One region of the Streptomyces sp. NPDC028298 genome, then DNA from elsewhere that is predicted to be linked to it. Evidence: riboswitches for the same ligand, from Rfam matches in the RefSeq annotation. Region 1 holds a riboswitch; each other region holds the start of a gene.
What was found. Region 1 has a riboswitch for cyclic di-AMP ahead of ACZ4TO_RS08040 (M23 family metallopeptidase). Riboswitches for the same ligand answer to the same signal wherever they lie in the genome.
Positions count from the first base shown of each region.

Region 2: it holds a riboswitch for cyclic di-AMP, as region 1 does, so the genes downstream of both, ACZ4TO_RS20670 (C40 family peptidase) here and ACZ4TO_RS08040 (M23 family metallopeptidase) in region 1, are expected to answer to the same signal.
Region 3: it holds a riboswitch for cyclic di-AMP, as region 1 does, so the genes downstream of both, ACZ4TO_RS15755 (C40 family peptidase) here and ACZ4TO_RS08040 (M23 family metallopeptidase) in region 1, are expected to answer to the same signal.
Region 4: it holds a riboswitch for cyclic di-AMP, as region 1 does, so the genes downstream of both, ACZ4TO_RS04555 (M23 family metallopeptidase) here and ACZ4TO_RS08040 (M23 family metallopeptidase) in region 1, are expected to answer to the same signal.

Region 1 is NZ_JBVHTL010000001.1:1,857,850-1,864,755, reverse strand. It holds gene ACZ4TO_RS08055 (DNA gyrase/topoisomerase IV subunit A) at 1-1,155, opposite strand, end outside; gene ACZ4TO_RS08050 (M16 family metallopeptidase) at 1,537-2,898, shown strand; gene ACZ4TO_RS08045 (M16 family metallopeptidase) at 2,895-4,283, shown strand; cyclic di-AMP (ydaO/yuaA leader) riboswitch at 4,499-4,655, shown strand; gene ACZ4TO_RS08040 (M23 family metallopeptidase) at 4,668-5,435, shown strand; gene ACZ4TO_RS08035 (GntR family transcriptional regulator) at 5,632-6,324, shown strand; gene ACZ4TO_RS08030 (HPr family phosphocarrier protein) at 6,551-6,832, opposite strand.
Region 2 is NZ_JBVHTL010000004.1:363,582-370,487, forward strand. It holds gene ACZ4TO_RS20655 (C40 family peptidase) at 1-518, opposite strand, end outside; gene ACZ4TO_RS20660 (hypothetical protein) at 962-1,315, shown strand; gene ACZ4TO_RS20665 (tellurite resistance/C4-dicarboxylate transporter family protein) at 1,293-2,285, opposite strand; gene ACZ4TO_RS20670 (C40 family peptidase) at 2,419-3,600, opposite strand; cyclic di-AMP (ydaO/yuaA leader) riboswitch at 3,609-3,777, opposite strand; gene pcrA (DNA helicase PcrA) at 4,170-6,656, shown strand; gene ACZ4TO_RS20680 (M23 family metallopeptidase) at 6,789-6,906, opposite strand, start outside.
Region 3 is NZ_JBVHTL010000003.1:122,467-129,372, reverse strand. It holds gene ACZ4TO_RS15765 (ATP-dependent Clp protease proteolytic subunit) at 166-801, shown strand; gene ACZ4TO_RS15760 (hypothetical protein) at 809-1,114, shown strand; cyclic di-AMP (ydaO/yuaA leader) riboswitch at 1,476-1,648, shown strand; gene ACZ4TO_RS15755 (C40 family peptidase) at 1,652-2,125, shown strand; gene ACZ4TO_RS15750 (ATP-binding protein) at 2,388-2,849, opposite strand; gene ACZ4TO_RS15745 (helix-turn-helix domain-containing protein) at 3,062-3,919, shown strand; gene ACZ4TO_RS15740 (DUF397 domain-containing protein) at 3,931-4,155, shown strand; gene ACZ4TO_RS15735 (8-amino-7-oxononanoate synthase) at 4,255-5,379, opposite strand; gene bioB (biotin synthase BioB) at 5,549-6,775, shown strand; gene ACZ4TO_RS15725 (adenosylmethionine--8-amino-7-oxononanoate transaminase) at 6,768-6,906, shown strand, end outside.
Region 4 is NZ_JBVHTL010000001.1:1,012,083-1,018,988, reverse strand. It holds gene ACZ4TO_RS04575 (aspartate aminotransferase family protein) at 1-112, shown strand, start outside; gene ACZ4TO_RS04570 (helix-turn-helix domain-containing protein) at 176-814, shown strand; gene ACZ4TO_RS04565 (DUF6126 family protein) at 811-957, shown strand; gene ACZ4TO_RS04560 (tyrosine-protein phosphatase) at 986-1,783, opposite strand; cyclic di-AMP (ydaO/yuaA leader) riboswitch at 2,450-2,609, shown strand; gene ACZ4TO_RS04555 (M23 family metallopeptidase) at 2,612-3,514, shown strand; gene ACZ4TO_RS04550 (SGNH/GDSL hydrolase family protein) at 3,786-4,571, shown strand; gene ACZ4TO_RS04545 (TetR/AcrR family transcriptional regulator) at 4,877-5,497, opposite strand; gene ACZ4TO_RS04540 (hypothetical protein) at 5,604-6,023, opposite strand; gene ACZ4TO_RS04535 (glutamate dehydrogenase) at 6,146-6,906, opposite strand, start outside.

The sequences.
Region 1 (6,906 bases):
CTTCTTGCCGCGGCGGAACTCGCTGCGGCGGCGCACGACGTCGAAGCGGTGGTCGAGATAGACCTCCAGCAGTTCCTTGAGGCCCAGGGTGAGCGGCTGGCCGTCCACCAGTGCCACGTTGTTGATGCCGAAGGACTCCTCCATCGGCGTCAGCTTGTAGAGCTGTTCGAGGACCGCCTCCGGCACGAAGCCGTTCTTGATCTCGATGACCAGGCGCAGGCCGTGCGCACGGTCGGTGAGGTCCTTGACGTCGGCGATGCCCTGGAGCTTCTTCGAGCCGACCAGGTCCTTGATCTTGGAGATCACCTTCTCCGGACCCACGGTGAAGGGCAGTTCGGTGACGACGAGGCCCTTGCGGCGCGCCGTGACGTCCTCCACCGACACCGTGGCGCGGATCTTGAAGGTGCCGCGGCCCGACTCGTAGGCGTCCCTGATGCCGGAGAGGCCGACGATCCGGCCGCCGGTGGGCAGGTCGGGGCCCGGGACGTGCTTCATCAGCGTCTCGAGGTCGGCCCCCGGGTAGCGGATGAGGTGCCGGGCGGCGGCGATGACCTCGCCGAGGTTGTGCGGCGGCATGTTCGTGGCCATGCCGACGGCGATGCCCGACGAGCCGTTGACCAGCAGGTTCGGGAAGGCGGCCGGGAGGGCAACCGGCTCCCGCTCCTGACCGTCGTAGTTGGGCGTGAAGTCGACGGTGTCCTCGTCGATCGACTCCGTCATCAGCGACGTCGCGTCGGCCATCCGGGCCTCGGTGTAACGCATCGCCGCCGGCGGGTCGTCGTTGCCGAGGGAGCCGAAGTTGCCGTGGCCGTCGACCAGGGGCAGCCGCATGGAGAAGGGCTGCGCCAGACGCACCAGGGCGTCGTAGATCGACGCGTCGCCGTGCGGGTGCAGCTTACCCATGACCTCGCCGACGACACGGGCACACTTCACATAGCCGCGTTCGGGACGCAGGCCCATCTCGTTCATCTGGTAGACGATGCGACGGTGAACCGGCTTCAGGCCGTCGCGGGCGTCCGGCAGGGCTCGCGAGTAGATGACCGAGTACGCGTATTCGAGGAAGGAGCCCTGCATCTCGTCCACGACGTCGATGTCGAGGATCTTCTCCTCGTACGAGTCGTCGGGCGGCGGGGTCTTCGTGCTGCGGCGGGCCATCGCTGCTGCGGCTCCTTCACAGTCTCTGCCGGGGCATGAACGGGTTCTGACGCGCACCATTGTGGACCGCCCCACTGACAACCCCGACCGCGACCCGTCCGTAGCGCCCCTCGGGCGGGCCCCGCGGGCGTCGCCGGGACCACTTCCGAGCGGCGGTCTCGGCCCGGCGCGCGGACGGACCGCGAGCCCCTTCGGCCGGTGCGCAGAGGGGCCGGAGGGCGTTCGCGGCGGATCCCGGAGGCCTTCCCAGGGCGCGCCGGGGACACGCACGAGTCTCGCTCTCGGCGTACGAGGTGCGGGAACTTCGCCAGCCGTCCGCGCGCTTGCATACAGTGGCAGGACCGACAGGAATGACGCAGTTCCGCGATCGAAGGGACGTACATGCCCATGGGTCACACGGCCACAGCTGAGGCAGGCTCCGGCGGCCTGACAGCGACCGAGCACCGCCTGGCCAACGGCCTGCGCGTGGTGCTCTCCGAGGACCATCTGACCCCGGTCGCCGCGGTGTGCCTCTGGTACGACGTCGGCTCGCGCCACGAGGTCAAGGGCCGGACCGGACTCGCCCACCTCTTCGAGCACCTGATGTTCCAGGGTTCCAAGCAGGTTCATGGCAACGGTCACTTCGAACTCGTCCAGGGCGCCGGCGGCTCGCTCAACGGCACGACGAGCTTCGAGCGCACCAACTACTTCGAGACCATGCCCGCCCACCAGCTCGAGCTCGCGCTCTGGCTGGAGGCCGACCGCATGGGATCACTGCTCGAGGCGCTGGACGACGAGTCCATGGAGAACCAGCGCGACGTTGTGAAGAACGAGCGCCGCCAGCGCTACGACAACGTCCCGTACGGCACCGCCTTCGAGAAGCTCACCGCGCTCTCGTACCCCGAGGGCCACCCGTACCACCACACCCCGATCGGGTCGATGGCGGACCTGGACGCGGCCACCCTGGAGGACGCCCGCGCGTTCTTCCGCACCAACTACGCGCCCAACAACGCTGTCCTGTCGGTCGTCGGCGACATCGACCCGGAGCAGACGCTCGCCTGGGTCGAGAAGTACTTCGGCTCCATCCCCGGGCACGACGGCAAGCCCGCCCCGCGGGACGGCTCGCTGCCCGACGTCATCGGCGAGCAGATCCGCGAGGTCGTCGAGGAGGACGTCCCGGCGCGCGCCCTGATGGCCGCCTACCGCCTCCCGGAGGACGGCACGCGCGCGTGCGACGCGGCCGACCTGGCGCTCACCGTCCTCGGCGGCGGCGAGTCCTCCCGGCTCTACAACCGGCTCGTACGCCGTGACCGCACCGCCGTCGCCGCGGGGTTCGGCCTGCTGCGGCTCGCCGGAGCGCCCTCCCTGGGATGGCTGGACGTGAAGACGTCCGGAGACGTCGAGGTCCCGGTCATCGAGGCCGCCGTCGACGAGGAGCTCGCCCGGTTCGCCGAGGAGGGCCCCACGGCAGAGGAAATGGAGCGCGCCCAGGCCCAGTTGGAGCGCGAGTGGCTCGACCGGCTCGGTACCGTCGCAGGCCGCGCCGACGAACTGTGCCGGTACGCCGTCCTGTTCGGCGACCCGCAGCTCGCCCTGACCGCCGTGCAGCGCGTCCTGGACGTCACGGCGGAAGAGGTCCAGGAGGCCGCCAAGGCCCGCCTGCGCCCCGACAACCGCGCGGTGCTCGTCTACGAACCCACCACAGCCGAAGCCGCCGAGGCGGCCGACTCCGCCGACGAGACCGACGAGGAGGCGGCGAAGTGACCGAGCTCGCCACCATGGACTTCCACCCGCGGCCCCAGGCCGGACAGCCGAAGCCGTGGGCGTTCCCCGCCCCCGAGCGCGGCGCCCTGGACAACGGTCTGACCGTGCTGCGCTGCCACCGCCCCGGCCAGCAGGTCGTCGCCGTCGAGGTGATCCTCGCCGCGCCGCTGGACGCCGAGCCGGCGGGCCTGGACGGCATCGCCACGATCATGGCGCGCGCCTTCTCCGAGGGCACCGACAAGCACTCGGCCGAGGACTTCGCCGCCGAGCTGGAGCGCTGCGGCGCCACGCTCGACGCGCACGCCGACCACCCCGGCGTACGCCTGTCCCTCGAAGTGCCCGTCTCGCGTCTGGCCAAGGCCCTCGGCCTGCTCGCCGACGCCCTGCGGGCCCCCGCGTTCGCGGACAGCGAGGTCGAGCGGCTGGTGACCAACCGGCTGGACGAGATCCCGCACGAGACGGCCAACCCGGCCCGTCGTGCGGCCAAGGAGCTCTCCAAGGAACTGTTCCCGGCGACCGCGCGGATGTCGCGCCCCCGCCAGGGCACCGAGGAGACCGTCCGCAACATCGACGCTTCGGGTGTGCGCGCCTTCTACGAGAGGCACGTCCGCCCCGCCACGGCCACCGCGGTCGTCGTCGGCGACCTGACCGGGCTCGACCTCGACGAACTGCTCGCCGACACCCTCGGCTCCTGGACCGGCTCGTCCGCCGAACCGCGTCCCGTGCCGCCGGTGAGCGCCGACGACACCGGCCGCGTGATCATCGTCGACCGCCCCGGAGCCGTCCAGACGCAGCTCCTCATCGGCCGGGTCGGCGCCGACCGGCACGACCGCGTGTGGCCCGCCCAGGTCCTCGGCACCTACTGCCTCGGCGGCACCCTCACCTCGCGCCTGGACCGCGTCCTGCGCGAGGAGAAGGGCTACACCTACGGTGTGCGGGCGTTCGGACAGGTCCTTCGCTCCGCGCCGGACGGCACGGGCGCCGCGATGCTCGCCATCAGCGGTTCGGTCGACACCCCCAACACCGGCCCGGCGCTCGACGACCTGTGGAAGGTGCTGCGCACCCTCGCGGCCGAGGGTCTGACGGACACCGAGCGCGACGTCGCCGTGCAGAACCTGGTGGGTGTCGCGCCCCTGAAGTTCGAGACCGCTGCGGCCGTCGCGAGCACCCTCGCGGACCAGGTCGAGCAGCACCTGCCGGACGACTACCAGGCGACGCTCTACCGGCAACTGGCCGCCACCGGCACCGTGGAGGCCACCGCGGCGGCCGTGAGCGCCTTCCCGACGGACCGTCTGGTGACCGTCCTGGTCGGCGACGCGGCACAGATCGCGGACCCGGTCAGGGCCCTCGGAATCGGTGAAGTCACCGTGGTGGCAGCCGAGTAGGACCCGTGGGACGGAAGAGGGCCCTGACGGCTGAAGAGCCGTCAGGGCCCTTCTCTTTCCGGACTCCGGTCCCAAGATGTCCGTATTCGTACGGCGGTTGCCCTTCTGCCCTGTGGGATGCGTTACAAAAATCGTGATCCGTTTGTTGTTCGAAAGACACCCCGTTTAGCGTCGGGGCGGCTGTTCGTCACGCAGTGCGCCGCGCCCGCGGCACCGGACAGCCATCGCCGAGTCCCCGAGACGCGAGTCAGGGGAGCCGGGGACCCACGCAGTCCCTGGGGTGAATCGGACGCCCTCTTCGGAGGGGGCCCGTAGGAGACCTTCCTGCTCCGAACCCGTCAGCTAACCCGGTAGGCGAGAGGGAAGGAAAGGATCAGCCCCTACATGGCGTTCACCTGTGGCACCGGCAAGCATCGTCGTACGAGCAGCCGGGTGCACAGCACCACCACGACCGCCGTCGGGGTCGCGGCGCTCACCACCACCGGCGTGATCGGAACCCTGGCCGCCCCCGCGTTCGCTGCGGAAGCCTCCGTCGAGCAGACCGGGCTCACCCAGGCCGTCACCCTGAACGACACGGTCGCCGACCAGATCGACGCCCAGGCCTTCGCGCAGCAGCGCGCCGCCGACGAGGCCGCCGCGCGCAAGCAGGCCGAGCAGACCGCGCGCAAGCAGGCCGCGGAGCAGGCATCCAAGCTCCGTGAGGCCAAGGAGCGCGCCGCCCGTGAGGCCGAGCGCAAGCGCCTGAACACGTTCGTCATGCCGATCACGGGTTCGTACGTTTCCACCGGCTACCAGGCCAGCAGCGCCCTCTGGTCCTCCGGCAGCCACACTGGCGTCGACTTCCACGCCGCCTCCGGCACCTCGGTCCACGCCGTCGGCTCCGGCACAGTGGTCACGGCCGGCTGGGGCGGCGCCTACGGCAATCAAGTCGTGATCAAGATGCACGACGGCACGTACACCATGTACGGCCACCTGTCGTCCATCGGGGTGTCCGTGGGGCAGGCCGTCACCCCGGGGCAGCAGATCGGCCTCTCCGGGGACACCGGCAACACCACGGGACCGCACCTCCACTTCGAGGCCCGTACGACCGCCGAGTACGGCTCGGACATCGACCCGGTCGCCTACCTGCGCTCGCACGGCGTCAACGTCTGACGAACGCTTTGCGGCTTCCCCGCCGTTTTCGATGCCCCGGCTCACCGAGCCGGGGCATCGTCGTTTCCGGACGTCGTCTGTCCAAAAAATATCCATGGATTCAGGCCCGCCATCGGAAATTCAGGCTTCCTGCAATAGAGTCACTGAACAAGCGTCAATCGACGGCGTTTCACGGGGATTAAAGCGGAGGTCGGTCATGCGTATTCCGGCACACTCGGTGTGCACGGCGATCCGTGACGACATCGTCGCGGGTGTCTACGAGCGCGGCGGCCGGCTCACCGAGGAACTGCTCGCGCGCCGTTACGGCGTCTCGCGCGTCCCCGTGCGCGAGGCCCTGCGCACGCTGGAGGCCGAGGGCTTCGTGGTCACCCGCCGGCACGCGGGCGCCTGTGTCGCGGAGCCCACGGAGCTGGAGGCGGCGGACCTCCTGGAGATGCGCATGCTGCTGGAGCCGCTGGGGGCCGCGCGGGCCGCACAGCGGCGCACGGAGGCCCATCTCAAGGTGCTGCGGGGTCTGGTCAGGCTGGGGCAGGAGCGCTCCAGGCGAGGCCACAGCGAGGATCTGCGCTCGCTGGGCGGCTGGTTCCACGAGACGCTGGCGCAGGCGTCCGGCAGCCCCGCGCTGACCTCGACGCTCGCCCAGCTCCGCCACAAGATCGCCTGGATGTACTCGGTGGAGGCGCCGGCCGACCCCGCGGAGTCCTGGGCGGAGCACGGCGGCATCGTGGACGCGGTGGCCCGCGGGGACAGTGAGCGGGCCCGCGCGATCACGGCCCTGCACACCGAGCGCGCCAGCGCCGCGCACCGGCTCCGATTCCCCGGAGGCGAGCGGGCGGACCGTGTGAGAACTTCGCAACATCCCGTAAACATGACGGGCCCGCGTCTTTAACACAGGCGCCGTATACAAAGAGGGATATTCGGTGGGGGCTCATTTCTGATGCCCTTTTATTCGCGTGCCCTGAATTCCGGTGCGCGTCATTCCCGTGGTCGCGGTGCGAGGCGGGCGTGACACCTGGGGAATGTGCGGGGGAGCCCACGGAAAACGGCCGAGCCGCGCCACCCGAAGAAAGGGTGACGCGGCTCGGCCGTGCGTGTCCGACTGCCCGGGGGCGGTCTCAGACGGTCTCGGGGAGCTCGTCGAGCCCCTCGGCGACCAGCTTCGCCAGACGGTCGAGGGCGACCTCCGCACCATCGGCGTCCGACGTGAGGACGATCTCCTCGCCGCCCTGGGCGCCCAGGCCGAGGACCGCGAGCATGGAGGCCGCGTTGACGGGGTCGCCGTCGGCCTTGGCGATCGTCACGGGGATGCCGGAAGCCGTGGCGGCCCGGACGAAGATGGAGGCGGGCCGGGCGTGGAGGCCCTCGGTCCAGCCGACGTTGACGCGGCGCTCAGCCATGAGATGCTGCCCTTCGGGTGTTCAGGGTTGTCTAGACCATTGTTCCATATCGCGAGGTGTGCCCGGACGGACCC
Region 2 (6,906 bases), on a different contig from region 1:
TTGAGCTCGGCCAGTTCGATGTTCGCCGACCCGCGTAGCTGCTCCAGCTCGCGGAGCTGTTTGCGTACCCCGGCGATCTCGGCCGACTGCCGGGTGCCGACCCGCTCGGCGAGCGCGGCCCCGTCCAGGTACTGATCGGGGTGGTCGGAGAGCGCGAGCTGCACCACGGGGTCGAGCCCGCCGCTGCGGTACTGCGCCGCCGCCATCGAACCCAGCGCGTCCCTGGCCGAGTTGAGCCGGTCCTCCCGGCGGGCCGCCTCGTCGCGGAGCTTGCTCAGCTTCGCCTCCGCCTGGCCGGCCTTCTCCTTGGCGCCGTCGTACTTCTGGGTGGCGGCCTCCGCCTCCTCGTACAGCTTGTCGACCCGGGCCTTCACCTGTGCCGGGGAGAGCTGGGGGTCGGCGTGTCCGACCCCGTCGAAGGCGGTGGCCGTCGCCGCGCCCGCGAGGGCGATGGTGACCGCCGTGCGGGCCGTGTTTCCGCCGACCGAGCGCTGTCTGGCCTTGCGGTGCGCTGCCACGAGGGCCCACATCCTTCCGTGCGACCGCCCTTGAGGTGCGGTCAAGCGGTGACACGTCCGGCGGCGGCGCACACAGGGGGAGCGGGCCGCCGCCGGACCTTCTCGGCGGTGGTGTCCGACTGCCGTCCCTGGCCCGGACGGTGGTGGGGAGCCGGTCACCTGGTGGAGGACGCTAAACCTGAGAGTGCGCCGTTGGTAACGCTATGTACGGAACTATCGCGATTGGATCGGCGGGTGACCAAATGTGGCCAAGATCCTGTCTGTACGTCATCGACTTCACGCAGGGTCATGACCGAAGCGGCGAATCCCGGACAGTTCGCGTGGTGCCGGTGCTATGGGTGACGCGCGACGGTCGGGTGGAGGGAGAGTGGAGGTTGGGGCGCCCCGGTCGGGAGGGGCCCGGTCGGCGGGGGCGTCAGGGGGTGCGGTTAGGCTCCGGCCCCATGGGCGTACTCATCCACCTCTTCGTCGGCCTGCACATCATCGGCATCGCCGCGCTCCTCGGCGGCTTCCTCACGCAGATGAAGGCGATGGGCAAGGGCACCGCCCGCTTCGTCCCGGCGATGCTGCACGGCGCGCTGACCATGCTGGTGACCGGAGTCGCCCTGGTCGGGCTCAACCAGGCCGACGGCGGCACGGTGAACACCGTCAAGATCGGTGTGAAGCTGGCCCTGCTGATCGTGATCCTCGGGCTCGTCTACGTGAAGCGGGACGACGAGACGGTCGACAAGCGCCTCTTCGGCCTGGTCGGACTGCTGACCGTCACGAACATCTTCATCGCCGTCCTGTGGACCTGACCTCGGATCCGAAGGCGAGAGCGGTACCCACGACCGCCAGGAGCCAGGCCGCCACCGCGATCCACAGCAGCACCTGCCCGGTCCCCTTGAGCCAGAAGACGTCGAGGGCGGCCGAGACCGCGAGCGTGGCCACCGCCGACATCCCCATCGGGAAGACGGACGACCAGCGCCGTACGTCGTACCGCGGGCGCGGCCACACCACCTCCGCGACGGCCAGCAGGAAGTAGCAGACGAGGTCCAGCACGAGCAGCGCGCCGGTCGTGGCGCGCAGGACGCCCTGGTCGTCGTTGTTCCACAGATACGGATTCACGTCGTGCGCCACGACGAGCCCGGCCCCGGCCAGCGCCGAGATGCCCAGCGCGCCGGCCGCGATCCAGTGGTCCCCGGCGCCCTTCCGCACCTCCCGCGGGTCGAAGTTCGCGAACGATACGACGTAGAGCGCGACCCCCACCCAGAACAGCGTCATCGCGGCGTGCGCCAGCCAGTCCGAGCCCACCTCGGCGGCGATCGTCGAGCCGAGGACCGAGAGCCCCTGCGTGGCGACGCAGACGAGGAACACCTCTCCCGCCATGCGGCGCCGCCAGTGCCGCAGCACGGTCAGCAGCAGGACCGGCCAGAGCACGGCCGACAGCGCGAGCAGGACCTCGGCGAGCGTCCGCCATCCAAGGGTCGCGAACCGGGTGCCGAGCACGGTGGTCGCCGCGACCGCGTCGAGCCCCGCGGGGGCGGCGGCCCGTCGCACCCATTGCGCCCGGTCGCCCACCAGTCGGGCGAGGAAGTCCGAGGCGAGCCCGACCCAGGCGAGCGACGCGAGGACCAGCGCGATCCGCGACAGGACCTCGTAGCCGGTCAGGTACAGCCCGGTCGAGAGGATGCCGGTGGCCATGACGGCGGCGCCGGCGGCGGGGGCCCACCCCGCCCACCAGGCGCGGAGCGGAATGGTGTCCGTCATGTCCGGTGTGTCTGGCATGCGTCGATGCTAGGGACCCGTCGAGCGGTTGCGGGCGGGCCACGCGCGGGCGGCGACGAAAACGCGGGGCACGCGCGCGGGGATCGGCAGACCCCGGCGCGCGTGCCCCGCGGCACGGGCTTCCGCGTCCGGGCTACGCCGGGCGCACCACGCTGTGGATCGCCGAGGTGCCGTCGTAGTAGATCGACTCCTCGCGGACGTACGCTCCCGGCTTCGGCGCGTGGATCATCATGCCGTCGCCGATGTAGATGCCGACGTGGCTGATGTCGTCGTAGAAGAAGACCAGGTCGCCGGGCCGGGCGTCGGCGAGGGAGACCGTCGTGCCGGCGTTCACCTGGTCGTAGGTGACGCGCGGGAGGCTGACGCCCGCGGCCTTCCAGGCGGCCTGGGTCAGGCCCGAGCAGTCGTAGGAGTCCGGGCCGGTGGCGCCCCAGACGTACGGCTTGCCGATCTGCGCGCGGGCGAACGCGAGCGCCTCCGCCGCCTTCGACGAGGAGCCCGTGGTCGTCGATCCCGACGACGACCCGGCCGTCGAGCCGGCGGCCGAGCCGGTGGCCGGGTCGGCCGTGCCGTCCGACGAGGACTGCGACTGGGCGGCCTTCTCTGCGGCGGCCTGCTGCTTCGCCAGCTCCGCCGCCTTGGCCGCGGCCTGTTCCCGCTTCTTCTTCTCGATCGCCGCCAGCCGCGCCTTTTCCTCGGAGTTCAGCTTCGAGAGCAGATCCCGGGCCTCGGAGAGCTTGCGCTGCACGTCGGCCTTGGACGTCTTGAGCGCCTTCTGTGAGGCGGTCAGCGACTCCAGGCTCTCGGTGGCCTCCGTCCGCTTCTTGGTGGTGGCCGCCTGCTCCGTGATGTAGTCGTCGACGGCCGCCTTCTGGCGGGTCGTCAGGCGGCTCATCAACTGGGTCTGGTCGAAGTAGTCCTGGGGGTTGTCGGCGAGCAGCAGGGTCGCGGTGGAGGGCGCGGCGGCCCCCGTGCGGTACTGCGCAGCGGCGAACGTTCCCAGTTCCTCGCGCGCGCTGTTGAGCTTCTCGGTGCGCTGGGCGACGTCGTCGAGCAGGGTGTCGACGCGCTTGCGCTGCTCGGCGGTCTTCTCCCGGGTCGCGTTGTACTTGTCGGTGGCGGTCTCGGCCTGGTGGTAGAGGTCGTCGACCTTCTTGGAGACCTCTTCGATGCTGGGCCGGGGCTCGGCCGAGGGGGTGGCGTCGGCGGTCTGGGAGAGCAGGGCCACGGAGGTGAGTGCCGCTGTGGCGAGGAAGGGGGTCCGTATGCCCCCGATGCGCGTGCCGGTGGGACGCGCCTTGCGGTGTGACGCCAAGAGAGGCGACTCCTTCCGTCATCCGCCTGCCGAGTTAGCTGTCGGGTTCGGGCGGGTGGTTCCGGAAGGCTGCCCTACGGTCCGTGCCCCACGGGGCGGTTGGACCGATTCACCCCAAAGTCGGTGGGTCCCCGGCTCCGGGGCCTCGCGGCACACCGGATTCGGCGGAGGCCGCCCGGCCCGGCGGAGTTCGCCGGATGCGGTCGAGCGGCCTTCGAGCACGCTAGCCAACGGGTGTGGCCCGTGTGAAGGTTGATGCCCGATACGTCCGATACATTTTCGTGACCATTCGCCAGGTGTGGCAGAGCGGCAGTGCGGCAGTGCGCCAGGTGCGGCAGACGCCACAGGTGACGCGGGTGCGGCGCGGGCGGCGACGAGCGCATGCCTCGACCACGGTCCGGGGCGACCCTTCACGCCAGGTGCCCGTACGGTCGCGCACGGTCGCGGAGTGGGGTCTCGGCGAGGGCAGGGGGCTTACTTGGTGTCCGCCGGGCGCCTCGTCACGACTTCGGGCCGAGTTCTCGGGGTGGCGGCGGGCTGTCAGTGGGGCGGCCTAGACTCGGAGAGCGATGAGCAGCCTCTTTGACGACAGCTTCCTGGCGAACCTCAAGCCCTCCGCGGGCCACGAGGACGAACACCCGCCGCCGCCCGAGGACGATCACGTACCGGAGCCGGTTCCGGACGATCTGTTCGGCGGGAAGTTCGACCTGCCGCCGAGCCGGGACGCGTACTACCGCGACGGCGCGCCCAGGCCCGCCGTGGACCCCGCGGCCCTGCTGGACGGACTGAACGAGAACCAGCGCGCGGCCGTGGTGCACTCCGGCTCCCCGCTGCTCATCGTGGCCGGCGCCGGCTCGGGCAAGACGCGTGTGCTCACCCACCGCATCGCGCACCTGCTGGGCGAGCGCGACGTCCACCCCGGCCAGATCCTCGCGATCACGTTCACCAACAAGGCCGCCGGTGAGATGAAGGAGCGTGTCGAGGCGCTCGTCGGCCCGCGCGCCAACGCGATGTGGGTGATGACCTTCCACAGCGCCTGCGTCCGCATCCTCCGCCGCGAGAGCAAGACCCTCGGCTTCACCTCGTCCTTCTCGATCTACGACGCCGCCGACTCCAAGCGCCTGATGGCCCTCGTCTGCCGTGATCTCGACCTCGACCCCAAGCGGTTCCCGCCGAAGTCGTTCAGCGCCAAGATCTCGAACCTGAAGAACGAGCTGATCGACGAGGAGGACTTCGCCGCCCAGGCCGCCGACGGTTTCGAGAAGACCCTCGCCCAGGCGTACGCGATGTACCAGTCGAGGCTGCGCGAGGCCAACGCGCTCGACTTCGACGACCTGATCATGACCACGGTCAACCTGCTGCGCGCCTTCCCGGACGTCGCCGAGCACTACCGCCGCCGCTTCCGGCACGTCCTCGTCGACGAGTACCAGGACACCAACCACGCCCAGTACGCCCTCGTCCGCGAACTCGTGGGGACCTCCGAGCACCCCGTGGACGTACCGCCCAGCGAGTACGACCTGCCTCCGGCCGAGCTGTGCGTCGTGGGTGACGCGGACCAGTCGATCTACGCCTTCCGCGGCGCGACCATCCGCAACATCCTCCAGTTCGAGGAGGACTACCCGAACGCGACGACGATCCTCCTGGAGCAGAACTACCGCTCCACCCAGACGATCCTGTCCGCCGCCAACGCGGTCATCGAGCGCAACGAGTCCCGCCGCCCCAAGAACCTGTGGACCAACGCGGGCGCCGGCTCGAACATCACGGGCTACGTCGCGGACACCGAGCACGACGAGGCCCAGTTCGTCGCCGAAGAGATAGACCGCCTCACCGACGCGGGCGACGCCAGGGCCGGCGACGTCGCGGTCTTCTACCGCACGAACGCGCAGTCCCGTGTCTTCGAAGAGATCTTCATCCGCGTCGGCCTGCCGTACAAGGTCGTCGGCGGTGTCCGCTTCTACGAGCGCAAGGAGGTCCGGGACGTCCTCGCCTACCTCAGGGTGCTGGCCAACCCCGAGGACTCGGTCCCCATGCGCCGCATCCTGAACGTGCCCAAGCGCGGGATCGGCGACCGCGCCGAAGCGATGATCGACGCCCTGGCGCAGCGCGAGAAGATCAGCTTCCCGCAGGCGCTGCGCCGCGTCGACGAGGCCTACGGCATGGCCGCGCGCTCCACCAACGCGGTCAAGCGGTTCAACACGCTCATGGAGGACCTCCGTACGATCGTCGAGTCCGGCGCGGGCCCGGCGACCATCCTGGAGGCCGTCCTCGAACGCACCGGCTATCTCGCCGAGTTGCAGGCTTCGACCGACCCGCAGGACGAGACCCGGATCGAGAACCTCCAGGAACTCGCCGCCGTGGCCCTGGAGTTCGAGCAGGAGACCGGCGAGGACGAGACCCCGGCCGGACTCTCCGCGTTCCTGGAGCGGGTCGCGCTCGTCGCCGACTCCGACCAGATCCCGGACGAGGAGGACGGCAACGGCGTCATCACCCTGATGACCCTGCACACCGCCAAGGGCCTCGAGTTCCCCGTGGTCTTCCTGACCGGCATGGAGGACGGCGTCTTCCCGCACATGCGCGCGCTCGGACAGGTCAAGGAGCTGGAGGAGGAGCGGCGCCTGGCGTACGTCGGCATCACCCGCGCCCGTGAGCGGCTCTACCTCACCCGGTCCTCCATGCGCAGTGCGTGGGGGCAGCCCTCGTACAACCCGCCCTCCCGCTTCCTGGAGGAGATCCCGGCGACCCATCTGGACTGGAAGCGCACGGGAGCGACGGCGTCCCGGCCCGCAGGTCCCGTCTCCGGTGTCGCCGCCTCGCTCTCGTCCTCGCGTTCGCGGTCCGCGGCCTCGGGTGCCTCCGGGTTCGCCACCCGCCGCGGTGCCACCGAGAAGCCGGTGGTCTCGCTGGCCGTCGGGGACCGGGTCACGCACGACCAGTTCGGCCTCGGCACCGTCGTCGGCGTGAAGGGGACGGGCGCGAACGCGGAGGCGACGGTCGACTTCGGAGAGCCCAAGCCGAAGCGGCTGCTGCTGCGGTACGCGCCGGTGGAGAAGCTGTAGTCCGCGAGCGACGGTCCGCGAGACCGTGCGCGGGGCCGTCGGCCGTCCGGAGACGGGCGGCCGAGGGCCACGGGCGCCGGGTTTCTGCCCGGGGGCACGCGGCGGCCGGGTTCCCGCCCGCGATCGGGGTCGTTACGTGGGGTCCAGGCCGTGGCTGCGCAGCCACGGCAGCGGGTCGATCGCCGCGCCGCCGGCCGGGCGGACCTCGAAGTGCAGGTGCGGGCCGGTCGAGTTGCCGGAGTTCCCCGAG
Region 3 (6,906 bases), on a different contig from region 1:
CCCGCACTCCGCGGGGCGCGAGATCCCGCCGGCAGGCCCCCGCACGGCACCCTCGGCCACCTTCCCGTCCGGGCATGCCGCCGTTTCTGCTCTCAGCAGGGCCCTCTTCCACAGAGACGTACGTCCTGTACATTTTTTACAGACGTCGATCTGAGGAGGCGCGCCATGGACAGCCCGTCCGCCCGCTATGTCCTGCCCGAGTTCACGGAACGCACGAGCGCGGGACACCGGACCCTGGACCCGTACGCGAAGCTGCTCAGCGAGCGGATCGTGTTCCTCGGGACGCCGATCGACGACACGTCGGCGAACGACGTGACGGCCCAGTTCATGTACCTCGAACACCAGGCGCCCGAGCAGGACATCTCGCTGTACATCAACTCCCCCGGCGGCTCCTTCGCCGCGATGACCGCGATCTACGACACGATGCGGTTCGTCACCTGCGACGTCGAGACGGTCTGCCTGGGCCGGGCGGCCTCGGCCGCGGCCGTACTGGTGGCGGGCGGCACTCCGGGCAAGCGGCTCGCACTGCCGGGGGCCCGCTTCCTGCTCCACCAGCCGTCGGCGGCCGAGCCGCTCCAGGGCCAGGCGAGCGACCTGCTCATCCAGGCCGAGGAGTTGCTGCGGACCCGTCGGACGCTGGAGGAGATGCTCGGGCGCCACACGGGCCGGAGTCCGGAGCAGGTCGCGGCGGACATCGAGCGCGACAGGATCCTCGACGCGCCGGAGGCCCTGGCCTACGGGCTGATCGACCGGATCGTCCCGAGCCGCAGGTCCGCGCTCGACACGCCCGGCGCGAGGTGAGCGGCCGATGATCCCGGACCTTCCCCCGCTGCCCGCGCTGACCCGCGCGGAGGCCGAACTCATCGACCGCTATCTCGACGTCGTCGACCTCCTCGGCCGGATCAACCCCTCCCGCCCCGGAGACACCTATCGCGGCCTGAGGGCGGCTCAGGCACTGGTCGGCAAGGCGGAGGCCCTGCGGGACGCGCTCACGCTGATGCATCAGCGGGGCGAGAGCGAGGTGCACGCCCCGACGCTGGCGCAGGCCCTGCGGGTGCTCGGCGGAGAGCGGCGGGCGGCCCGGGTCACGGTGCCTCCCGAGTCCGGAAGTTGACGGACCCCCACCGACGGGCCGGCCCGCGCCGAAGCGGCATGACGTCCGGACCACGACTCAAACGGACCGGATGGTGTACCCCCTGACGGCGTATTCATCGGTCCCTTCCCTGACCCCTCCGAGTTGCGCAACACGCTGAGTCCGGACGCCGGATGGGCCCCGTCGTCGCAGGTGCGGGCCTCATCGCCGTCCCCAACACGTGCTCGAACGGAGGGGTGTTCACTCGAACAGTCGAGTGGTGAGTAAGCCCACAAAACACCGGTTCCGCTCGGATTTTCCGACTCTGATGAGTGAAGATCCCTTCCGACGACAAGCCCCCGCCACAGCGGCGGGGCGGTCCGGGCGGACGCCGAGTCCTGCCGCCGCCCGGATGCCCGGTCGACAGGAGTGGATCGGCAGGAGTGGAGGACCCAGCTAGACGGGTCGCCGGAACAGTTCCGGGCGGCCCTTGGGGTGAAGCCGCAGCAGCGGCCGGGCAACTTCGCCAGCCCGAATCCGACAGGTCATCCTTCACAGGCGGCTGACGAAGGGTTGCGCATGACTGCGCTCAATCGTGTCCCGTCGCTGTGGACCCGGGCCGGTACGGCCTCGGCGCTCACACTTGCCGCCGTCGGCGGCAGCCTGGTGGTTCCCGGTGTCGCACCAGACGCCGAGGCGGCCACCGTCGCGACGCGGGCACTCCAGGTCGCGGCGTCGAAGCACGGCTCCCCCTACCAGTGGGGCGCCACCGGACCGCACCGCTTCGACTGCTCGGGGCTCACGCTCTACTCGTACAAGAAGGCGGGCAAGAAGCTGCCTCGTACGGCCGCGGCCCAGTACAACAAGACGCACCATGTCTCGGCCTCGCACCGCAAGGCCGGTGACCTCGTGTTCTTCCACTCGGGCCGGAACGTGTACCACGTCGGCATCTACGCCGGTAAGGGAAAGATCTGGCACTCCCCGAAGACCGGGGAAGTGGTGAAGCTCCAGAAGATCTGGACGAGAAGCGTCTGGTACGGCAGGGTCGGCTGACCCTTTCGCCCGGGGCGGCGGACCCTCGCCGCCCCGGCGCGAGCGCCCTCAGGGCCGCCGTGACGCCCTCCCGGCCCCTCGCGGGCCGACCGGGGCCGGGGGCGGCCCCTGTGGGCCGACCATGGCCGCCGCGGCTTTCACGGGGCCACTGACGACCGCCGCGCCCTCAATGCCACTGCCGACCGCCGCGGCCTCAATGGGCCGCTGACGACCGCCGCCGCCCCAAGGGCCATGACGACCGGTCGCCTCGGGGCGGCGCCCCTCAGGGCTCCTGGGGCGGCCACCCGGCCGGCACCGGCTGGACGGGCACCGTCCACGGGAGCTCGATGGAGACCGTCTTGCCGCCCTCCCGGGTCGGTACGACGGTGAGCCTGCCGCCGCATTCGGCGGTGAGCCAACGGATGATCACCATGCCGCGGCCGTTGTCCTGCTGGACGGCCGCGGGCAGCCGCTTCGGAAAGCGCGGATGGCTGTCGGTGACCCCGATAAGCAGCCGCTCCTCCCGGTCGAGACGCACGCCGACCGTGAAGGTGGGCGACTGCCCGAACGTGTGCTGCACGGCGTTGGTCGCCAGTTCCGACACGATCAGCCGCACGGTCTCGGCGACGTCGCAGTCCCCCGGCAGGCCCCATTCGGACAGCACTTCGGCGACGAAATTTCGGGCCACGGAAACCGAGACCGGTTCGCTCGGCAGGGTGACGGATGCTTCCTGATGGTCTGCCATGGCGACGTTCGTCCCTTTCCCACGGGACCGGAGCCCGACACCGAGCGGATGGTTCGAGTACGGTCCCGGACTGGTGCTTGCGCCAGACTGCCATTACCGGGCCGGTCGCGGGTGCGATCCACCGAGTAATGCATATATCTGTCGCTCGATGCGGTGAACTCTGCGTCGGCAGAGCGTATTCGGACGACTTGGAAGGAGTAAGGAGAACAGCCATGCAGCACGGTCCCGCGGTGCGCCGCCGCAAGCTCGGAGCCGAACTGCGCGCGCTGCGCGCGGGCACGGGGCTCACGAGCGGGGAGGCGGCCCGCCTGCTCGGCTGGCACCAGTCGAAGGTGAGCCGCATCGAAACCGGCACCAGCGGGGTGAAACCGGCCGATGTGGAACGCCTGTTGCACGCGTACGGCGTCGAGGATCCCGAACTGCGCCGGCTCCTGGTCGTGTTGGCGGGCTCCGAGGTCAACGGCCGCCACCACTGGTGGCACGCGTACCGCGGGGTCCTCCCGCCGGAGTACCGGGACTTCATCAGCCTGGAGTCCGGCGCCAGCGCGATGCGCACCCTGGAGACCTCCGTCGTGCCCGGTCTGCTGCAGACACCGGAGTACGCCCGCGCGGTGACGCGGGCCGCCGTGGACGGACTGGAGGAGAGCAAGCTCGACGCCCTGGTCGAAGTGCGTCTGGCCCGGCAGGACGTGCTGCGCTCGGACCCGCCGCTCGAACTGTCCGCCGTCCTGGACGAGGCCGTGCTGCGCCGTGAGGTGGGCGGCCCCGACGTCATGGCACGCCAGCTCCGCCGGCTGCGGGAGGCCGCCGTGCTGCCTCAAGTACGGCTCCAGGTACTGCCGTTCGCGGCCGGCGCGCACATCGGCGTGACCGGCCCTTTCGTTATCTTCTCATTTCCGAACACAACCGATCTGGATGTGGTTGTTCTCGACCACTTGACGAGTAGCCTCTATCTCGAACGGAAAGAAGACCTCCAGGCATACGCCGAGGCCTTCAACGCCCTTCAGTTCCACGCCCTTTCACCCGAGGACTCGTTGGACTACATCGCCTCGATAGGCGACGACACGTAAGGAGGCACGTCATGTCTGCAATGCCTCGGTACGTACCCTCCAGCACTTCGCTGCTCCATGTGCGCTGGCTGCGCAGCAGTCGCAGTACCGGGATGAACAACTGCGTCGAGACCGCACGCCCGGGCACCGGACCCTGGTCCGGAATGGTCGCGGTGCGCGATTCCAAGAACACCGCGGGACCCGCCCTGCTGTTCACCCCGGACGTCTGGGAGGGGTTCATCACCGGGCTGAACTGACCCCGCACGGTTCACCGCTCCACCGCACCACCGGCCGGCCACCCCTGCATCTGTCCGGCCGAACGCTCCACCCGCTCGTCGATCGACCGCTCCACCGGTTCACCGGTTCCGGCTGATCACGTCCACCGCGTGCTCGATCTGCTCCTCGGTGAGGTCCGCGCGGGCCGTCAGTCGCAGCCGCGAAACACCGTCGGGCACCGACGGGGGACGGAAACAGCCGACGGCGAGGCCCGCCTCGCGACAGTCGGCCGCCCATCGCACCGCCCGTTCGGGGGACGGTGCCCGCACGGAGACGACCGCGGCATCCGGTCGTACCGCGGAGAGACCCTCCGCCGTCAATCGCGCGTGCAGCGCCCTGGCCACCTCGCGCGCCCGAGCGGCCCGCTCCGGCTCACGGCGCAGCAGGCGCAGGGCCGCGAGCGCCGCGCCCGCCGCCGCCGGCGCCAGGCCGGTGTCGAAGATGAAGGTGCGCGCCGCGTTGATCAGGTGGTCGATCACGGCCGCCGGGCCGAGGACCGCGCCGCCCTGGCTGCCGAGCGACTTGGACAGCGTGACGGTCACGACGACGTCCGGGTCCCCCGCGAGCCCCGCGGCGTGCGCGGCGCCCCTGCCGCCGTCGCCCAGGACCCCGAGCCCGTGCGCGTCGTCGACGACGAGTCCGGCGCCGTACTCACGGGACGCGAGCGCGAGTTCGGCGAGCGGGGCCGCGTCGCCGTCCACCGAGAAGACCGTGTCGGAGACGGTGACGGCGGGGCCGTCGTGGGTGCCGAGCGCCTTGCGCACGGCGTCGGGGTCCGCGTGCGGGACGACCTGTGTGGTGCCGCGCGCGAGCCGGCAGCCGTCGATCAGGGAGGCGTGGTTGCCCGCGTCCGAGACGATCAGTGAGCCGTGCGGGGCGAGCGCGGTGACGGCGGCGAGGTTGGCCGCGTAGCCGGAGGACAGGACGAGCGCGGACTCGAAGCCGCAGAAGTCGGCCAGTTCGCGTTCCAGCTCGGTGTGGAGTTCGGTGGTGCCGGTGACGAGCCGGGAGCCCGTGGCACCGCCGCCCCACAGGCGTGCGGCACGGGCCGCGCCCTCGGTGACCTCCGGATGGCGGGCGAGCCCGAGGTAGTCGTTGCTCGCGAGATCGAGGAGCGGGGACTCGGCGGGGCGCGGGCGCAACGTACGCACGAGTCCGGCCCGGCGGCGTGCCTCGGCCTGCTCGTCGATCCAGCCGAACGCCATGGGTCCTCCGGGTCTCGCTGTGGTGCGGTGGCGGTGTTTTGTAGGCAGTGAACAGACCCTAGCGGGCGCTCCGGCGGCGCATGATGTGGCAATACCCACACGTCGAACCATCTCTGTTGTGCAAACTCTCCTTGGCCGGGAGCGGTCGCATGGTCCAGGATCGGACCTCATGGACCTGCTGAACACGCTGGTGGACAAGGGGCTTCGGCGCGAGCTGCCGACCCGCGACGAGGCGCTGGCCGTACTGGCCACCTCCGACGACGACGTACTCGACGTGGTGGCCGCGGCCGGCAAGGTGCGCCGTCACTGGTTCGGCCGACGGGTGAAACTGAACTATCTCGTCAACCTGAAGTCGGGCCTGTGCCCCGAGGACTGCTCGTACTGCTCGCAGCGTCTCGGCTCCACGGCCGGCATCCTCAAGTACACCTGGCTCAAGCCGGAGGAGGCCTCCAAGGCCGCGGCGGCCGGGCTGGCCGGGGGCGCCAAGCGGGTCTGCCTGGTGGCCAGCGGGCGCGGTCCGACGGACCGTGACGTGGACCGGGTCTCCGACACGATCAAGGCGATCAAGGACCAGAACGAGAACGTCGAGGTCTGTGCCTGCCTCGGTCTGCTCTCCGACGGCCAGGCCGAGCGGCTGCGCGAGGCCGGCGCGGACGCCTACAACCACAACCTGAACACGTCCGAGGGGACGTACGGGGAGATCACGACCACCCACACGTACGCCGACCGGGTGGACACCGTCCAGAAGGCGCACGCGGCGGGGCTGTCCGCCTGCTCGGGCCTGATCGCGGGCATGGGCGAGTCGGACGAGGACCTCGTCGACGTCGTCTACGCCCTGCGCGAGCTCGACCCGGACTCCGTTCCGGTGAACTTCCTGATCCCGTTCGAGGGAACGCCGCTCGCCAAGGAGTGGAACCTCACCCCGCAGCGCTGTCTGCGCATCCTGGCCATGGTCCGCTTCGTCTGCCCGGACGTGGAGGTCCGGATCGCCGGCGGCCGCGAGGTGCATCTGCGCACCCTCCAGCCGCTGGCCCTGAACCTCGCCAACTCGATCTTCCTCGGTGACTACCTCACCAGCGAGGGCCAGGCGGGCAAGGCCGACCTGGAGATGATCGCGGACGCCGGTTTCGAGGTGGAGAACGCGGGCGAGGTGACGCTGCCCGAGCACCGCGCACCGTCCGGCGGCTGCGGATCGCACGCGGAGGCGGGGTGCGGTTCGCACGGCGCGGCGGCCGGATGCGGATCGCACGCCGAAGGGGGCTGCGGGTCCCACGAGGGCGGCGGTGTGTGCGGTTCGGCGCCGGTGGCTCCGGCCGAGGCGCCCGCCGAGGCCCGTACGGACCTGGTGTCCGTACGCCGTCGCGGTGCCGGAACGGATCTCGCGCCCAATGCGTGAGCTGTCCACGCGGGAACTGCTCGACCTCGACCGGCGGCATGTCTGGCATCCGTACGGGCCCATGCCCGGCCGCCAGGAACCGCTGGTCGTGGAGTCGGCGAGCGGGGTCCGGCTGCGGCTGGCCGACGGTA
Region 4 (6,906 bases), 850 kb from region 1:
GGACCGGTTCGTGGAGGCCTTCACCGCGGTGATGGAGGACGCGCACAACGGCGGCGGGCTGATGTGGGACTTCGGGAAGACGCTGGTGAAGCAGGCGGTGGCGAACCGCTGAGAGGTCTTTTGCCTCTGGGGCAAGAAAATTGCCCCAGAGGTAATTGTTTGGCTCAATGGTTCCATGAGCCCTGCCGAACCAGGGACGGTCGACGAGCCGTCCGCCGAGCTGCACGCCGTGGCGCCCCGGCTCCGCGCCCTGCGCCGCAGCGCCTCCCTCACCCTGGAGGCCGCCGCCCGCGCCGCCGGACTCTCGCCCGCCCATCTCTCCCGGCTGGAGACCGGGCAGCGCCAGCCCTCGCTGCCGATGCTGCTCACGCTGGCCCGTGTCTACGGTACGACGGTCTCCGAACTGCTCGGCGAGGCGGTCCCCGACCGTGACGCGATCGTACGCGCCGGCGACATGGAGCCGGCCCCGGCGGGCGGCTGGACCTACTGGCAGGCGGGCTCCGCGGGCCGCGGCATGCAGGCCCTGCGCGTGCACGTCCCCTACGGCTCCCAGGGTGACATCGTGCGTGTCCACCCCGGCGAGGAGTGGCTGTACGTCCTCGACGGGCGGCTCAGTCTGCGCCTCGGGGACACCGCGCACGTCCTCGCGCCGGGAGACAGCGCCCACTTCGACTCGCTGACCCCGCACCGCATCGCCGCCGCCGAGCGCGACGGAGCCGATCTCCTCTTCGTACACACCCTGCTGCAGAGCCCCGTCGCCGCGCTGTGCCTCGGCCCGGCGACCGGCCACCCCACCCCGGGAGAGACGTCATGACCGAACCCACAGAACGTCGCCGGTCCATGGAGGACAGGTTCCCGCGCGCCCTGTGGGTGCGTCTGATCATCTACGTCGCCGTCGGCCACCTGTTCGCGGCCTTCATCTACCTGCTCTTTACGCTGGGCGCGCAGAACCAGTAGAGCCGCGGTCGCGGAGCGCGGCTCCGGCTCAGTCCAGGAGCCGCGCGCGCAGGCGCTCCCTGAGCTCCGGCGTGAGCCCCAGTCCCTGTTCGAGATAGGCCTCGACGCCGCCCCACTTCTCCTCGATCGTCTCGAAGGCGGCCGTCAGGTACTCGGCGCGCGCGTCGAACAGCGGGCTGAGCAGTTCCATGACCTCGGGGGAGTAGGCGCCGGCCGAGGAGCCGTTGCGGTGGACCTTGTAACGGCGGTGCGCGGCGTTCGACTCCAGGTAGTCGGTCACGATCGCCTCGCGCTCGACGCCGAGGGCGAGCAGGGTGACCGCGATGGACAGCCCGGCGCGGTCCTTGCCCGCCGCGCAGTGCATCAGCGCGGGCACGCTGTCGTCCGCCAGGGCGTGCAGCACCTGGGAGTGCTCGGCGGTGCGCTCGCTGATGATCGTGCGGTAGGAGTTGATCATCCGGTTCGCGGCCTTGCCGTCACCGAGGAGTCCGCGGAGCTGGTCGATGTCGCCGTCGCGGACCATCTTCCAGAACTCGCTGCCGTCCGCGGGGTCGCTCAGCGGGAGGTTCACGTTCCGTACGCCGGGCAGCTCGACGTCCGGGCCCTCCAGCTTCTGGTCCGCCGCGTTGCGGAAGTCGAAGATCGTGTGGAGGCCCAGGGAGGTGAGGAACGCGGCGTCCTCCTCCGTGGCGTGCGCGAGGTGGCCGCTGCGGAACAGACGCCCGTAGCGCACTCGCCGGCCGTCCGCGGTGGGCAGTCCGCCCACGTCACGGAAGTTCCGCACTCCGCCGAGCTCGGGCTCGGTCGACGGGACCTGCTGCGTCACGGGGGCTCCTCCCATTCGGCCGCCGGCGTCGCCGGGCTGGACTCGGCGCCGCTCGTCGGCAGTTGTACCGGCTCGCGCTCTCGACGATACGACATGGGTGTCTCGGGCAATGAGTTGTCCACAGGCGGCCGCCCTCTGGGCGGAAGGCTGACAGAAAGCCCAGGAAGAGGGTTCCGTGGCCGCCTCATATCGAACGTGCACACGATTAGTGCTCGGGATCGGTCGCGGGTCCGGCCGCACCCTTCTCGTGCCGCCGGAACGGCGGGGCGATTGCGATGAAATGCCGCATTAATGGGGTGCCGTTTTGTGCACCCTCTCGCTCGGGGATCCGAATGTGTCGGATATCCACGCGCGTCGCATCTGACCCTTCTGTCCGAATAGGCGCCTTCGTAACAACTGGCCCTGGAATAAGGCAACCTGGGGCGAGTCGCGTGAGGAGCGTCATATTCGTGACGATGCGTTGCCGTCCTCATTTGTCAACACACCGGGATTCACGGGCGGGTTGAGCGGCCCGGAAGATCGTCACTCCACGGAGGGTGACGGCGATTTCCCCATGGATCAAGAAAGGCGAGCGCACAGAAACCGCCCATAGTTGTCGACGCGCTCTCATCTCGCTTACGTTCTGCCTCAATCCGGACGGACGCCCAATCCTGCCGCCGCCCGGAATCCGCACACTCACCCGTACACGGCAGGAGCGGGGGACCCACAGGTTCCGTGCCTGGTCCGGTTTCCGGAACAGGCTAGGGGTACAGCCGCGCAGCAGCGCGGCCGGGCATCTCCAGCCCGCACCCGACAGCTCACCCCGCAGGCGCCGGAGAGGAAATCGTCATGCCCGCGAAGGGTAAGCACCGCCGTCCCAAGTCCCTGCGTTTCACCCGCTCGATCGCCGTGGCCGGAACCGGTGGCGCCGCACTCGCGCTGCCCCTGATGGGAGCCACGGGCGCCCACGCCGCGACCCCGGCCGCCGCCGTCGCGCAGCATGTCGAGAAGGCCGCGACCGCCGCCCCCGCCGCGAAGACCGCCAAGGCCGCCACGGCCAAGACGTACGCGGTGAAGCGCGGTGACTACCTGTCGAAGATCGCCGACGAGCAGAACGTCGGCGGCGGCTGGAAGAAGATCTACGCCGACAACCGCTCCGCGATCGGCAGCGACCCCTCGCTGATCCACCCCGGTCTGAAGCTGTCGCTCGGCAAGAAGGCCGCCTCGGCCGCCCACTCGGCGACGCACACGTCCACCCGGACGGCCACCCCGGCGAAGTCCGCCCAGGCGGCCCCGGCCGCCGCCACGGCAGCGCCCGACACCGCCTCCGCCGACAGCTCCTCCGGCTACAACCTGCCGGTCGACAGCAGCAGCGTCGGCACCGGCTACAAGGTGGCGGGCAGCATGTGGTCCAGCGGCTACCACACGGGCGTGGACTTCGTGGTCCCGACCGGCACCACCATCAAGTCCATCGCCGCGGGTACCGTCGTGTCCGCGGGCTGGGGCGGCGCGTACGGCAACCAGGTCGTCATCCAGCACGCCGACGGCAAGTACTCCCAGTACGCCCACATGTCGTCCCTGTCCGTCTCGGCGGGCCAGACCGTGACCCCGGGACAGCAGATCGGTCTCTCCGGCGCGACCGGCAACGTGACCGGACCGCACCTGCACTTCGAGATCCGCACCACTCCGGACTACGGCTCCGACGTCGACCCGGTCGCGTACCTGCGCTCGCACGGTGTCGCGGTGGGCTGACCCCCTCCTCCTCCTGCTCCTGACGGCAGGAAGATCTCCGAAGGCCGGACCCCATGATCCCCGGGGTTCCGGCCTTCGGTGTTCCCGCGGCGCGGCCTCGGGCCGATCGCTGCTTCAACAGCCTTGACGCGGGCCTTATTCCAGAGTTGACCAATGCTTGGCGAGTGGCTTATCTCACCGCCCGTCAACCCTTCCCTACGGTCGCGTAGCTCACATCAAAAGGTGAATCATGCTCGATGTGGCAGACGATTCGAAGAGTGACAACAGATCAGTGATCGGGTCGTACGTGGCGGTGGGGGACAGCTTCACCGAGGGCGTCGGCGACCCTGGGCCCGACGGAGCGTTCGTCGGCTGGGCCGACCGGTTCGCGGTACTTCTCGCGGACCGCAGGCCCGAAGGCGACTTCGACTACACCAACCTCGCCGTGCGCGGCAAACTGCTCGACCAGATCGTCGAGACCCAGCTCCAGAGGGCCAAGGAACTCGGCCCGGACCTGGTCTCGTTCTGCGCCGGCGGCAATGACATCATCCGCCCCGGCACCGACCCCGACGAGGTCGCGGAGCGCTTCGAGCGCGCGATCGCCGACCTCACCTCCGCCGTCGGCACCGTCATGGTGACGACCGGCTTCGACACCCGTGGCGTTCCCGTGCTCAAGCATCTGCGCGGAAAGATCGCCACCTACAACGGACACGTGCGGGCCATCGCGGACCGCTACGGCTGTCCCGTCCTCGACCTCTGGTCCCTGAAGACGATCCAGGACCGGCGGGCCTGGGACGGCGACCGGCTGCACCTCTCGCCCGAGGGGCACACCCGGGTGGCGCTCCGTGCCGGACAGGTCCTCGGCCTCGAGGTCCCGGCCGACCCGGACCAGCCCTGGCCGCCCCTCCCGCCGCGCGGCACGCTGGAGGTGCGCCGCGACAACATCCAGTGGGCGCGCGAGTACCTGGTCCCCTGGATCGGACGGCGCCTGCGCGGGGAGTCCTCGGGCGACCACGTCTCGGCCAAGGGAGCCCTGTCCCCGGACGACATCAAGCTGCGCATCGAGTCGGTGGCCTGAACGGCGACCGGCCCTGCCGACGGAACCGGTTCGGCGCACCGAACCGGTTCGGCCGGCAGGGCCGACCGGCCGACGGGCATGACCCGGCCCGGCCGGTGGATTCGGTTGACCCGCATCGCGCGGGCGCAGCGCTCCGGGTGTGCGGCGGGCGCCGCTCGCCATCGGCGGGTCAGGGACGATCATCGGTGCCACGGTCCGAACCGTGGTGCCGGGTGACACGCGGTCCGGGGGAGGCGCCGGGTCGGGCCCGAGGCGGGCCGGGGACCCCGCTCACCGTGTCCCGGACCGGGGCGGCTACGCGAGCGTCAGCGCACCGCTGCCATCAACGCCTCGCGCTCCAGGCCCAGTTCGCGGGCGAGGGCCTCGTCGGCCCATTCCTGGGTGCGTGCCCGTGACACCGCTCCGGAGTACGCGGTCATCTGGACCGCCAGGCCGTCCAGCAGGGCCGTGAGCCTGAGGACCGCGCTCGCGGGGTCCGGGCAGCGGAACTCGCCGGCGGCCACACCCTCCGCGATCACCTCGGTCATGGCGGCCTTCCACTGCCGGTCGAGGTCGCGGGTGACCTCGCACAGCGCGGGCTCCCGCAGCGCGACCGCCCAGCCCTCGATCCACAGGCGCCAGCCCTTGGCCTGCCCCGTCGGGGCGTACCAGCGCACGGCGGCGCGAAGGCGGCGCAGGGCCGTCGTGCGGCGGCCGAGCAGCTTGCGCAGATGGGCGAGGTCGTCCTCGGCGGCGTGGGTGAACGCGGCGGCGACCAGCTTCTCCTTCGTGGAGAAGTGGTACAGCACCAGCGCGTTGCTCACGCCGAGGGCCGAGGCCACGTCGGCGATCCGTACCGCCGCGACACCTCGCGCCTCGATCTGCTCGACGGCGGCGCGCAGCAACTCCCCACGCCGCTCCGCCACACTCAACCGGACTCTCGCCACGCGGCAACCCTACACAGCCCTCTCGCCGGAAGCCCCGTGGGAGCGGGCCCGGCCCGGAGCGCCTTTCGCCCTCCCGCGAGGCCCCTCCGGCGGACGCGGCCTCGTGTCAGTCGACGAACTGGTAGTCGGCCTTGATGCGCCCCTCCTCGTCCAGGAGGAGGAACTCCAGTCCGCCGCCGGTGACCCGTCCCTCGCCGGTGTGGAACGACTCCCAGCGGAACGTGACCGCGTCGTGCAGCCGGCGGGCGGACTCCCCGATCCGGAACACGTACGTCCCGGGGGCCACGAACTCCTCGTAGGCACGCGTCACGCGCGCGTGCAGCTCGTCGTGACCCCGGGCCTCCAGCACGGCGGTGCCGAAGCCGAGGGACACGGCGCTGTCGTGCATCTCCGCGGGGGGACGCAGTACGTGCACACCGTCCTCGGCCCACAGTTCGCGTACGGTCTCGCGGCGGATCCGGGGGTCGGCCTCGTTCCAGACGCCGATGTAGCGCTCGATCAGGTCCTGCGCGTCGATGGCGGACATGATGCTCCTCGTGCGGGTCGGTGCGCGTCACTCGCGCGGTTCCTCTGACGGCACCGACTCTGCTGCGGTCCGGTCCACGGCTCAATTCCCGCCAGGGAATCGCCGCCCCCGGCTCCGGGGCCTCAGCGGTACCAGCCGAACCGCTCCGCGATGACCGGGAGCCGGTCGGTGACGATGGCGTGGGCGGCGGCCCGCGGGGTCGTCCCGTCGGCCTCGGCGCGCGCGAGCGTCCGGTCGATCAGGGCGCGCATGGAACGCCGGGTGTGGGCGAAGGCCTCGTCCGCGTCGGCGCCGATGTCGCCGAACAGGGTCCACCACCACCAGGCATTTGTACCGGAGTTGACGACGACGTCCGGCAGGACGGTGATCCCGCGCGCGGCGAGCAGCTCCTCCGCGTCCGCGAGGACGGGCATGTTGGCCGCCTCGACGATCCAACGGGCCTTGATGTCGCGCTGGTTGGACGTGTCGATCGCGTACGAGACCGCGGCCGGCACCAGGACCTCGGCGTCGGCGGACAGCCAGGCGTCGCCGGGGAGTTCGCGGTCGGCCGGCCGCAGCACCCCGCGGTCGACCGTCCCGTACGCGTCCCGCGCCCCGAGGAGCGCCTCGACGTCGAGGCCGTCCGGGTTCGCGATGGTTCCCTTGACGTCGGCGACGGCCACGATCCTGAGTCCCGCGCGCGCGAGGAAGCGCGCGGTGGCCCCGCCCATGGTGCCGAGCCCCTGGACGGCGACACGCGTTCCCGCGTACGGAGTCCCGGCCCGGTCCAGCGCGGCGAGCGCCGACTCGGCGACCCCGCAGCCGCCGACCAGTTCGTCGAGGCCGATGCCGTCCACCTCGACCGCGAAGGCGTCCGCGAGCCGCCGCCGGGCCGCCGCCTCGT